One region of the Rhizobium sp. 10N427 genome, then DNA from elsewhere that is predicted to be linked to it. Evidence: predicted binding sites of a transcription regulator. Region 1 holds the regulator's gene; each other region holds the start of a gene.
The links. The regulator PhoB, encoded in region 1, activates phosphate uptake and scavenging genes when phosphate is short. The targets are predictions, from matches to a motif close to TGTCATNNANCTGTCAT.
Positions count from the first base shown of each region.

Region 2: AC1DIJ_RS16660 (LTA synthase family protein) is a predicted target of PhoB. The motif match lies at 1,761-1,777, and genes of this name have one in related genera.
Region 3: phnF (phosphonate metabolism transcriptional regulator PhnF) is a predicted target of PhoB. The motif match lies at 2,312-2,328, and genes of this name have one in related genera.

Region 1 is NZ_JBFTID010000004.1:24,216-28,104, reverse strand. Features, by position in the region: gene pstA (phosphate ABC transporter permease PstA) at 1-507, shown strand, start outside; gene pstB (phosphate ABC transporter ATP-binding protein PstB) at 523-1,338, shown strand; gene phoU (phosphate signaling complex protein PhoU) at 1,385-2,098, shown strand; gene phoB (phosphate regulon transcriptional regulator PhoB) at 2,131-2,814, shown strand; gene AC1DIJ_RS09860 (GcrA family cell cycle regulator) at 2,882-3,418, opposite strand; gene AC1DIJ_RS09855 (aspartate aminotransferase family protein) at 3,844-3,889, shown strand, end outside.
Region 2 is NZ_JBFTID010000007.1:78,681-82,569, forward strand. Features, by position in the region: gene AC1DIJ_RS16660 (LTA synthase family protein) at 1-1,685, opposite strand, end outside; gene AC1DIJ_RS16665 (NAD+ synthase) at 1,928-3,610, shown strand; gene AC1DIJ_RS16670 (NYN domain-containing protein) at 3,695-3,889, shown strand, end outside.
Region 3 is NZ_JBFTID010000004.1:338,367-342,255, forward strand. Features, by position in the region: gene AC1DIJ_RS11460 (ABC transporter ATP-binding protein) at 1-12, shown strand, start outside; gene dapB (4-hydroxy-tetrahydrodipicolinate reductase) at 31-855, shown strand; gene AC1DIJ_RS11470 (2,3-bisphosphoglycerate-dependent phosphoglycerate mutase) at 877-1,512, shown strand; gene phnF (phosphonate metabolism transcriptional regulator PhnF) at 1,561-2,298, opposite strand; gene phnG (phosphonate C-P lyase system protein PhnG) at 2,399-2,863, shown strand; gene phnH (phosphonate C-P lyase system protein PhnH) at 2,863-3,471, shown strand; gene AC1DIJ_RS11490 (carbon-phosphorus lyase complex subunit) at 3,475-3,889, shown strand, end outside.

The DNA of each region.
Region 1 (3,889 bases):
ATCGTTTACGGTCTGCTCGGCCTCTCCGTCTTCATCAACTTCATGGGTCTGCCGCGTTCCGCGTCGCTGGTCGGTGGCCTGGTGCTGACGCTGATGACCCTGCCGACCATCATTATCGCCACGCGTGCTGCGTTGCGTGCCGTACCGCCGTCGATCCGCTCGGCCGCTCTCGGTCTCGGCGCATCGAAGATGCAGATGGTGTTCCACCACGTTCTGCCGCTTGCCATGCCGGGCATCCTGACCGGTACCATCATCGGCCTTGCGCATGCGCTCGGCGAAACCGCGCCGCTTCTGCTGATCGGCATGGTCGCCTTCGTTGCCAATGCGCCGACCACGCCGCTCGATCCGTCCACGGCACTTCCGGTCCAGGTCTATATGTGGGCCAACGAAGCCGAACGCGCCTTCGTGGAGCGTACCTCGGGTGCCATCATCGTCCTGCTCCTGTTCCTGATTGTCATGAACATCGGAGCCATCCTCTTGCGCCGTCGCTTTGAGCGCCGCTGGTAAACGGAGTAGAAACCCATGAACATGTTGACAGAAGCAGCAGTTGAGAAGGCTCTGGACCAGAAGATGAACAGCATCCCTTACAAGATGATCGGCCAGGACGTTTCCGTCTATTACGGCGAAAAGCGCGCTCTCTTCGACGTCAAGCTGAACATCCGCGAAAACACCGTGACTGCGCTCATCGGCCCGTCCGGCTGCGGCAAGTCCACTTTCCTGCGCAGCCTGAACCGCATGAACGATACGATCGACAATTGCCGCGTCACCGGCAAGATCACGCTCGATGGCGATGATATCTACGATCCGGATATCGACGTCGTCGAACTTCGCGCCCGCGTCGGCATGGTGTTCCAGAAGCCGAACCCGTTCCCGAAGACGATCTATGAAAACGTCGCCTACGGCCCGCGCATTCACGGTCTCGCCAAGTCGAAGGCCGACATGGACCAGATCGTCGAGACCAGCCTGCAGCGCGCCGGCCTCTGGAACGAGGTCAAGGACCGCGTGCATGAATCCGGCACCGGCCTGTCCGGCGGCCAGCAGCAGCGCCTCTGCATCGCCCGCGCCGTCGCCGTCAGCCCTGAAGTCATCCTCATGGACGAACCCTGCTCGGCGCTCGACCCGATCGCCACCGCAAAGGTCGAGGAGCTGATCCACGAGCTGCGCGAAAGCTACACGATCGTCATCGTGACGCACTCCATGCAGCAGGCGGCCCGCGTCTCGCAGCGCACCGCCATGTTCCACCTCGGCAACCTCGTCGAGGAGAACGACACCGACAAGATGTTCACCAATCCGGACGATCCGCGCACCCAGGACTACATCATGGGCCGCTTCGGCTGATCTTTGGCGTCACGACTTCCGATAGAGACACTCAAGGACATTTCCCATGGCATCGACACATATCTTTTCTGCATATGACGAAGATCTGAAGTTCCTGACCCGCCGCATCTCCGAAATGGGCGGTCTGGCGGAACAGATGGTCTCCGACGCTGTGCGCGCGCTGGTCAACGGCGATGGCGCACTGGCGCAGAAGGTCATCTCCGACGACGTGATCCTCGATCACGCCGAGCGCGAGATCAACGACAAGGCGATCGTCACCATCGCCCGCCGCCAGCCAATGGCGTCGGACCTGCGCGAGATCATGGGTTCGATCCGCATCGCTGCCGACCTCGAGCGCGTCGGCGATCTCGGCAAGAACACCGCCAAGCGCGTCATCGCCGTGCAGAGCACCGGCGTTCCGCGCAAGCTTGGCCGCGGCCTGGAGCATCTCTCCGAACTGGCGCTCGTCCAGCTCAAGGAAGTGCTCGACGTCTACACGACGCGCGCTGCCGATAAGGCGAAGTCGATCCGCGAGCGCGACGAGGAAATCGACGCGATGTACACCTCGCTGTTCCGCGAGCTTCTGACCTACATGATGGAAGATCCGCGCAACATCACCAGCTGCACACACCTTCTGTTCTGTGCCAAGAACATCGAGCGCATCGGCGACCACGCCACCAACATCGCAGAAACCATCTACTACATGGCGACCGGCGCCCAGCCGGAGGGCGAGCGTCCGAAGGACGACACCGCCAACACCGTCGGCGCGGTCACGGAATAATATCCGGACCGGGCCTCAGGAGACAGAACAGAATGATCCCGAGAGTTGCAGTCGTTGAAGACGAAGAAGCACTGAGCGTGCTTCTTCGTTACAATCTCGAAGCCGAAGGTTTCGAGGTCGACACCATCCTGCGCGGCGATGAGGCGGAAATCCGCCTTCAGGAGCGGACGCCGGACCTTCTTATCCTTGATTGGATGCTGCCTGGCGTATCAGGCATCGAGCTTTGCCGCCGGCTGCGCATGCGCCCGGAGACCGAGCGCCTGCCGATCATCATGCTGACGGCGCGCGGCGAGGAAAGCGAACGCGTTCGTGGCCTCTCGACCGGTGCCGACGACTATGTCGTCAAGCCGTTCTCGACGCCCGAGCTCGTCGCACGCGTCAAGGCGATGCTGCGCCGCGCCAAGCCCGAGGTTTTGTCGACCGTGCTGAAATGCGGCGATATCGAACTCGACCGCGAGACGCACCGCGTTCATCGCAAGACCCGCGAAGTCCGTCTCGGACCGACCGAATTTCGCCTGCTGGAATTCCTGATGGCCTCTCCCGGCCGCGTCTTCTCGCGCTCGCAGCTTCTGGACGGCGTCTGGGGTCACGACATCTATGTCGACGAGCGCACCGTCGATGTCCATGTCGGCCGTCTGCGCAAGGCGCTGAACTTCTCCAACATGCAGGATGTCATCCGCACCGTTCGCGGCGCTGGATATTCGATGGAAGCTTGAAGCTTTCGGAATTGAGACCACAAAAAAACGGGCCGCGAGGCCCGTTTTTCGTTTGTGCTTACCCGGCTCAGTTTGCCCGGGCTGCTGCCCTGCGGCGCTCGTTGACCGGCTGGTAGGCCAGGCGCTGGTGGTAGGTGCAGTAAGGCGAAGAATCCGGGCTTTCGCAGCCGCAGAAGTGGAAATCGTCCTTCAAGGGATCGCCGACCGGCCACTTGCAGGTGCGCTCGGTGAGCTCCGTCAGGCCGAGACGGCGGGAAATCGGGACGATCACGTTCTTGGCGGGACGGTATTCCATCTCCTCCATGACGTCGATCTCGATCTCTTCCTTCAGCATCGTCGCGCCCTGCTGGCGGGTGACCGTACGGGTCGTCGCCAGACGCGATGCGTAGGTTGGGGCGCGGGGTGCTGCCGCCGTACGCTTGGGAGCGCGCGCAGCCGTGGCGTTGCCGCCGGCCTTCGCACGGCCCGGCAGCGCCAGACGGTGAACCTTGCCGATAACGGCGTTACGGCTGACGCCGCCAAGCTGGGCAGCGATCTGGCTCGCGCTCAGCCCTTCGGACCACAGTTTCTTGAGTTTCTCGACCCGCTCGTCTGTCCAGTTCATGCCCTGTGTCTCCGCCGTTTAAGCGTTGCGAAGGCAGAATCCCTCACTGTTTGCCCCGGACGAATCCGGCACAAGAAACGCTTGACTAATTTTGGTGACTAGTTCCGCCGCATGCAGTCTAGTAATTGAGTTTTAACCTAGTGTGAGGCTGACTCCGTGACAAGAGTCGCAGGAATCCGGATGAATCGAATTCGGGGTTTTCCCCAACTTGCTTCCCCTGAGAGTCATTTCTGCAACATTAGCTGTTGATAAAACGCGACATTGCTTGAGCGTCTCTCAGAAGCCACGAAAGCCGCAGTTTTGTTGACATTGCAGTGCGAAAAGTAAATAGTGCCAGTCGCCGCCGAAAGGCGGCATTTTTAATTTTTCGGACCTGGTTTTTAGCCGGAGTCCGGTTGCCCGTAACGCTGACAGGAGACCGCGCCATGGCTGAAGCCGCGCCGCTATATGATACCTATTCTCGTGCCCCAT
Region 2 (3,889 bases), on a different contig from region 1:
ACCCGGCCGAGGAAGCCGGTGTAGTAGGGATGCTCGAATCCGGCGAACTTCAGGAGATTGTAGGAGATCAGCGACGGGCTGATGGTCCCGACATCCTGCTTGACGCCCTTCTTGTTCGACCAGATCACCAGCGGCGTCTCATGCTGCTGCTTCATCACATCGAGCGGCGCCTTGCGGGTGGCGACCTGGTCCGGCATGTAGCCGGCGCTCATGTAGACATTGCCGAGCGGCGGCAGGTGGTCGCCCCAGAGAACGATGATCGTCTCGCGGTCGCGATGCGAGGCCCAGTCCATCAGCATCTTCAGGCTGTCGTCAGCTTCCTTGACGCCCTGCGTATAGGTCGCGAGCGTTGCGCGGTCGGCTTCCGGAATGTCGCCCTGGATGTCGATCGAGTTGTGGGCGTAGCGGTTGGCCTCGTAGGGGCCATGTCCCTGCAGCGTGACAGCGAAGAAGAAGAACGGCTTATCCAGTCCGTCGCCCTCGCGCATGATTTCCTTCATCAGCGAGTCGTCGGATGCAAAGATGCCGCGCTTTTCCATCGGCGGGAGGGTTTCCTCGGTGCGGAACTCCTCGAAGCCGAAATCCTTGTAGACCTCGTTGCGGTTCCAGAACCAGCCACTAAACGGGTGGAGTGCGCGTGCCGTATAGCCTTCGCCGCGGAAGAAGGTCGCAAGCGAGGGGACGTCGCGGCGGATATATTGCTGATAGGGAATGCTGCCATAGGGCAGGAAGGCATTGGAGAAGCCTGTCAGCGCCTCGAACTCGACATTGGCGGTCATGCCGCCGAATTCGGGCGAGAAGACATAGCCGGACTGCGAGGCGCGGATCGTCGGCATCGGGTCGGCGCTGAAATTCAGCTTCTTCAGCCGCGTCGGATCCCAGAAGGATTCGCTCATCAGCATGATGACATCGGGCTTTTCACGCGGACCGGCGAGATAGCCGTAATTGCGGGCCGGTATCGCGTCGAGCGCTTCGGCGTTGAGGCCTGCGGGGGCTGCCACATCGGCCATCGGCACATTGAAGATGAAGGCCAGGATGAAGCCGTTGCTGCGGTAGTTTTCCTTCTGGTCCCACATCATCGGCACGACCTGCAGACGGTCGCGGATATAGGAATATTGCGAATAGTCCATCAGCGAACCGAAGGCGGCGATCACCGGCAGGCCGAGGCAAAGGCGGCGCAGGCGCGCCTGGTTCGAGAGCTTCGGAAAGGTGCGCCAGGCATAGCGCCAGCCGAACACCATGCCGGCGGCCAGCAGTGCAAGGCCGACGACGATCGCGATTGCCGTGAACGGCCGGTCGCGCACCATCACCGGCAGCAGTTCCATGATCTGGCGGCCGAAGAGGATATCCGAGGGATAGAAGGGGTCGGAAAGGTAGTGCTGCTTCTGGTTGGAGACGAAGGCCGGGATCAAGACAAGCGGAACGAGGATCAGTGCGGAGAGATAACGGCGGCCGAAGGCGGCATCGAGCGTCAGCATCAGGATGGTCAGCATGACAACGGTGGTCATGCCGGGGCGGGCCGTCGAGGTCAGGAAATCGCCGACATCGGCAAGCGTGCTGCGGGCGATCCATTCGACGGCGATGACGCTGAGCAGTGCCATCGAAAAGGTGAATGCGATGCTGAGGGCGGCTCGGGCGGCGGGAGAGCGGACATTCGCGCCGAGACCAGCAGAAAGCAGCGCCATTCTTCTGGCCTGCGCGGACTTCATGACCAACGCGATCAAGGGCGGACTCCAATGTCATTCCCGCCGTCATCCCGGCGTCATAAAACCTTCACCGAACTGTCACATGCCCGCCATGAACGCTAGATGAACCGTTAATGTTTCCTTGCTTTTCCCGAAGATTTGAATTTTCGTCTGAGCAGACCCGGCGGCTTTTCATGGCAGGACACGTTGCGGGGCGAACGCGCGCGCGCTAAATAGATGACATGACACAGGAAAACGCTCCCTTGAACACGCTCCGGATTGCCGTCGGCCAACTCAACCCAACGGTCGGCGATGTTGCTGGAAATCTTGCCAAAGCCCGCGAGGCACGTGCAGATGCGGCCCGTCAGGGCGCGGATCTGCTGCTTTTGACCGAGCTGTTCATTTCCGGCTATCCGCCCGAGGATCTGGTGCTGAAACCGGCATTCCTCAAGGCCTGCCTGAAGGCTATCGAGGACCTCGCAGCCGATACCGCGGATGGCGGACCGGGCCTGATCGTCGGCTTCCCGCGGCAGGGCGAAACCGGGCGGCACAATTCCGTCGCGGTGCTCGATGGCGGCAAGATCCTGGTGTTCCGGGACAAGATCGATCTGCCGAATTACGGCGAATTCGACGAGAAACGCGTCTTTGCCGAAGGCTCGATGCCGGGGCCGGTGAATTTCCGTGGCGTCAGGATCGGCGTGCCGATCTGCGAGGAGATCTGGAACGATCTCGGCGTCTGCGAGACGCTGGCCGAAAGCGGCGCCGAAATCCTGCTGGTGCCGAATGGCTCGCCCTATTATCGCGGCAAGGTGGACGTGCGCCATCAGGTGGCACTGCGGCAGGTGATCGAAACGGGCCTGCCGCTGATCTTCGCCAACCAGCTCGGCGGCCAGGACGAACTGGTCTTCGACGGCGCGAGCTTTGCCTTCAACGGCGACAAGTCGCTGGCCTTCCAGATGAGCCAGTTCGAACCGGCGCTTGCCGTCACCACCTGGAAGCGCGGCGACAACGGCTGGCGTTGCAGCGAAGGGCCGATGTCGCATATTCCGGAGAAGGAAGAGGCCGATTACCGCGCCTGCCTGCTTGGCTTCCGCGACTACGTCAACAAGAACGGCTTCAAGAATGTCGTGCTTGGCCTCTCCGGCGGCATCGACTCGGCGATCTGCGCGGCAATCGCCGTCGATGCGCTGGGCGAGGAGCGGGTGCGCACCGTCATGCTGCCCTACCGCTACACGTCCGAGGATTCGCTGAAGGACGCTGCCGAATGCGCCAAGGCGCTCGGCTGCCGCTACGACATCGTGCCGATCGAGGCGCCGGTGACAGGCTTTACCTCGGCGCTCTCGGACCTCTTCGAAGGCACCGATAGCGGTATCACCGAAGAAAACCTGCAGAGCCGCGCCCGCGGCACGATCCTGATGGCGATCTCCAACAAGTTCGGCTCGATGGTCGTCACGACGGGCAACAAGTCGGAAATGTCGGTCGGCTATGCGACGCTTTACGGCGACATGAACGGCGGCTTCAATCCGATCAAGGACCTCTACAAGATGCAGGTCTATGCGATCTCGCGCTGGCGCAATGCGCATGTGCCGCCGGATGCGCTTGGACCATCAGGCGTGGTGATCCCGCAGAACATCATCGACAAGGCGCCCTCCGCCGAACTGCGGCCCGACCAGACCGACCAGGATTCGCTGCCGCCTTATCCGGTTCTCGACGACATTCTCGAATGTCTCGTCGAGAAGGAAATGGGCGTCGACGAGATCGTCGCGCGCGGCCACGATGTCGCGACGGTGCACCGGATCGAGCATCTGCTCTATCTCGCCGAATACAAGCGCCGCCAGTCGGCGCCAGGCGTGAAGATCACCAAGAAGAATTTCGGCCGCGACCGCCGCTATCCGATCACCAACCGTTTTAGGGATCGTGGTTAGCGATCGTTAACCCGATCAACCGAAAGCTGCTGACGGCAGTCTCTTCTCGCGTTTCTATGCTTTGGAAACGCGGGAGGTTTGAGCATGCGGGAAACCAAGGTCGCCGTCTTCATCGATACGGAAAACCTGCCGGCGCGCTGTGCGGGAGAGATCATCAGCATCGCCGGCGGATACGGACGCCTTATCGAGCGCCGGGCTTACGGCGACTTCACGAAAGAGGCGGCGCAGCCGTGGATCGCGGAGGCCGGACGTCAGGCACTCAGCCTGCAGACGGCTGTC
Region 3 (3,889 bases), 310 kb from region 1:
AATTCCATCTGATACGGGAATACGACTGATATGAGCGACGCTGCTATGAAACTGGTTGTGGTTGGAGCAGCAGGGCGCATGGGCCAGACGCTGATCCGGCTGATCGATTCCATCGACGGCGTGACATTGCATGCAGCGATCGAGCGCGCTGGATCGCCTTTCGTCGGCCGCGATGCCGGCGAACTGGCCGGGCTTGGACCGAACGGCGTGATCATCGGCGATGATCCGCTTTCCGCCTTCCTGCATGCCGAGGGCGTGCTCGATTTCACCTCGCCGGCCGCGAGCGTCGAATTTGCCGGACTGGCCGCACAGGCGCGCATCGTCCATGTCGTCGGCACGACGGGATGCTCGGATGCCGACGATGCCAAGATCCAGGCGGCCGGGCGCCATGCGCGCATCGTCAAGTCGGGCAATATGAGCCTCGGCGTCAATCTTCTCAGCGTTTTCATCGAACAGGCAGCGCGGGCACTTTCGCCAGAAGACTGGGATATCGAAGTTCTCGAAATGCATCACAAGCGCAAGGTCGATGCGCCCTCCGGCACTGCGCTGTTGCTCGGGGAAGCCGCTGCAAATGGCCGCGCTGTCGACCTGAAGACCCAGTCTGTTCGCGTTCGTGACGGTCATACCGGCGCCCGCGGAGCGGGTACGATCGGCTTTGCGACGTTGCGCGGCGGGTCCGTGATCGGCGAGCATTCGGTTCTCTTTGCCGGCGAAGGCGAGATCGTTTCGATGTCGCATAGCGCAGCGGACCGTTCGATCTTCGGACGCGGTGCCATCAAGGCGGCGCTCTGGGCGCGCGACAAGAAGCCGGGTTTCTATTCCATGCTCGATGTCCTCGGGCTCTCTTCACAATAATCCCCACGGAGGCAGACTTTTATGAGCGGCACACTCGTTCTCGTTCGGCATGGCCAGAGCGACTGGAACCTGAAGAACCTCTTCACCGGCTGGAAGGATCCCGACCTGACCGAGCTCGGCATTCAGGAAGCCACGACCGGCGGCCAGGCGCTGGCAGACTACGGCATCAAGTTCGACGTCGCCTACACCTCTGCGCTGACCCGCGCGCAGCACACGCTGAAGCTCATCCTCGACAAGGTTGGCCAGCCCGGCCTGCAGACGATCAAGGATCAGGCTCTCAACGAGCGTGACTACGGCGATCTGTCCGGCCTCAACAAGGACGATGCCCGCGCCAAGTGGGGCGAGGAGCAGGTTCATATATGGCGCCGCTCCTACGACGTCCCGCCTCCGGGCGGCGAAAGCCTGCGCGACACGGGCGCCCGCGTCTGGCCTTACTACCTGACGGAAATCCTGCCGCGCGTTCTTCGTGGCGAGAAGGTTCTCGTTGCGGCTCACGGCAACTCGCTGCGTTCGCTGGTCATGGTGCTCGACCACCTGACCCGTGAGCAGGTCCTCGACCTCAATCTCGCGACCGGCGTTCCGATGGTCTACAAACTGAAGGCCGATTCCACCGTCGCTTCCAAGGAAGTGCTGGGCGACATGTCCGCCGCACACTGAGCCGGATTCGCAATCAGTTGGAAAGCCGGGCCAAGCGCCCGGCTTTTGTTAGTTTTCGATGGTGAACTGCACCCGGTCGGCAGCAAAGCGGGTGATAGAATATTGAACGGGAGTGCCGTCGAGATCGGTATTCATCGCCTTGGTGATCAGCAGGATCGCGCCCGGTGTGAGCTCAAGATCGGCGATATCCCCGGCGTCGGCATGCGCGGCGGTAATCTCCGTCGTTGCGCGCACATAGTCCTGCAAGCCAAGCAGCGCGAAGGCCTTGGTGATCGATTCCGTCTTGCGATAGGTTTCTGCGATATCGCCGAAGCGCGTCGCCGGAAACCAGCTCGTCGCCCGTGACACCGGGCGCTTGTCGGCCTCCCTCGTCGTCTCCAGCCTGATGACAGCGTCGCCCACGCGCATCTTCAGCCACCGAGCGACCTCTGCATCAGCGGGTTCTGCGGCAGCCGCCAGCAGGAAACCGCGCGTTTCTCTTGCCTGACCGCTGATACCCGTCGTGAAACGGGTGCGCTTGCTGATCGGGAAGTTCAGGCGTTCCCGGCGCTCGATCAGCGTGCCACGACCCTGCACGGCGCGGACGATGCCTTCCTGCGCCAGCGCGGCAAGGGCACTTCGAACCGTATGCCGGTTGACGCCGAACTGCTCGGCGAGCATCGTTTCCGGTGGCACCATGCCCGTTTCATCATAGGCACCGCGGGTGATTGCCTCGCGGATTCGATCCGCTATCTGACGCCATAGCGCCACCCCCGTCTGCCTTTGCACCTGCTTCAGCCCAGCCATTTCACCCCTGCCGTGTCACACGCTTGTCACGTCCCCGATTTAAGCGTAACCATATCTTGTATGGTTGTCTATATCAATAGACCTTTCGAAGGATGTGGCGATGAGAGCAGCAGAGAAAATCGAGGCAGCCGACAGCAGGAAAAGAGTGGTCGATCTCCTCGCCCGCTCCGACCTTGCCGAATTGAATGACGCCTGGGAGGCGCTTGCGGACAAACCGGAAGTGCAGGCGGTGCGCGGCCCCGAGACAGGGCTGGTGATGGTTCGTGGCCGTATTGGCGGCGGCGGCTCGCCCTTCAATCTCGGCGAAGTGACGGTCACGCGTGCAACGATCCGGCTGGGAAGCGGGACCGTCGGCCACGGCCAGTCGCTCGGCACCGATCGGAAGAAGGCACGGCTTGCCGCTATCTTCGATGCTCTCTGGCAGGAAGAGGCAAGCAGGGCTTTCGTCGAGGAAAAGCTGCTTCAGCCGATCGCCCGCCACGTTGCCGCCGCAGCGCAGCAGAAGGCCGACGAGACGGCCGCGACCCGCGTCGATTTCTTCACCATGGTGCGGGGAGAAGACTGATGGAACTCAAGACCGATACGTTGACCGGCGGCTTTGCCGGGCCGGTTTTCCAGGCCCAGAGCGTCTTCAAGGCGATGATGGATGCGATGGCCCGCCCGGGCTCAGTCCAGACGCTGGCGCCCGATGCTGCGCCGCCGGCTCCCCTTGGCGTCGCGGCCGGTGCAATCGCACTGACGCTCTGCGATCACGACACGCCCGTCTGGCTTTCGCCTGCGCTCAACAAATCTGCGGTGCCGGGCTGGCTGAGCTTTCATACCGGTGCGACCGTCACGACCGAGAAGGCCGAGGCGCGCTTCGCGTTCGTCGACAGCGGCATGGCAGTTTCGTCTTTCGGACTCTTCGCGCCGGGCACGCAGGAATATCCCGACCGCTCGACGACTGTTGTTATCGAGATCGCTTCGCTCGAAGGCGGCAAGACGCTGGCGCTGATGGGACCGGGGATCAAGACCGTGACGGAAATCGCGCCGTCGGGATTGCCGGAGACGTTCATCCGCCTCTGGAACGAGAACCGCACCCTGTTCCCGCGTGGCATCGACATCGTTCTGACGGCGGGCAGCAGTTTCCTCTGCCTGCCGCGCACCACCAAAATTACCGCAACGGAGATGTGAGCCATGTATGTTGCAGTCAAAGGTGGCGAAGCCGCCATCGCCAATGCTCACCGCCTGCTCGCCGACCGGCGCCGCGGCGACCGCTCGCTTCCGGCCATCGGCATCGAGCAGATCGTTGCCCAGCTGGCTCTCGCGGTCGATCGCGTCATGGCCGAGGCCTCGCTCTACGACCGAACGCTGGCGGCTCTTGCGGTGCGCCAGTCGCGTGGTGACATGATCGAAGCGATCTTCCTGCTGCGCGCCTACCGTACGACGCTGCCGCGCTTCGGTTATTCACAGCCGCTCGACACGAGCCGCATGACTATCGAGCGCCGTATCTCGGCAACCTACAAGGACCTGCCAGGCGGCCAGCTGCTCGGCCCGACCTTCGACTACACGCACCGCCTGCTCGACCCATCGCTTTTGACCGACGAAGCCG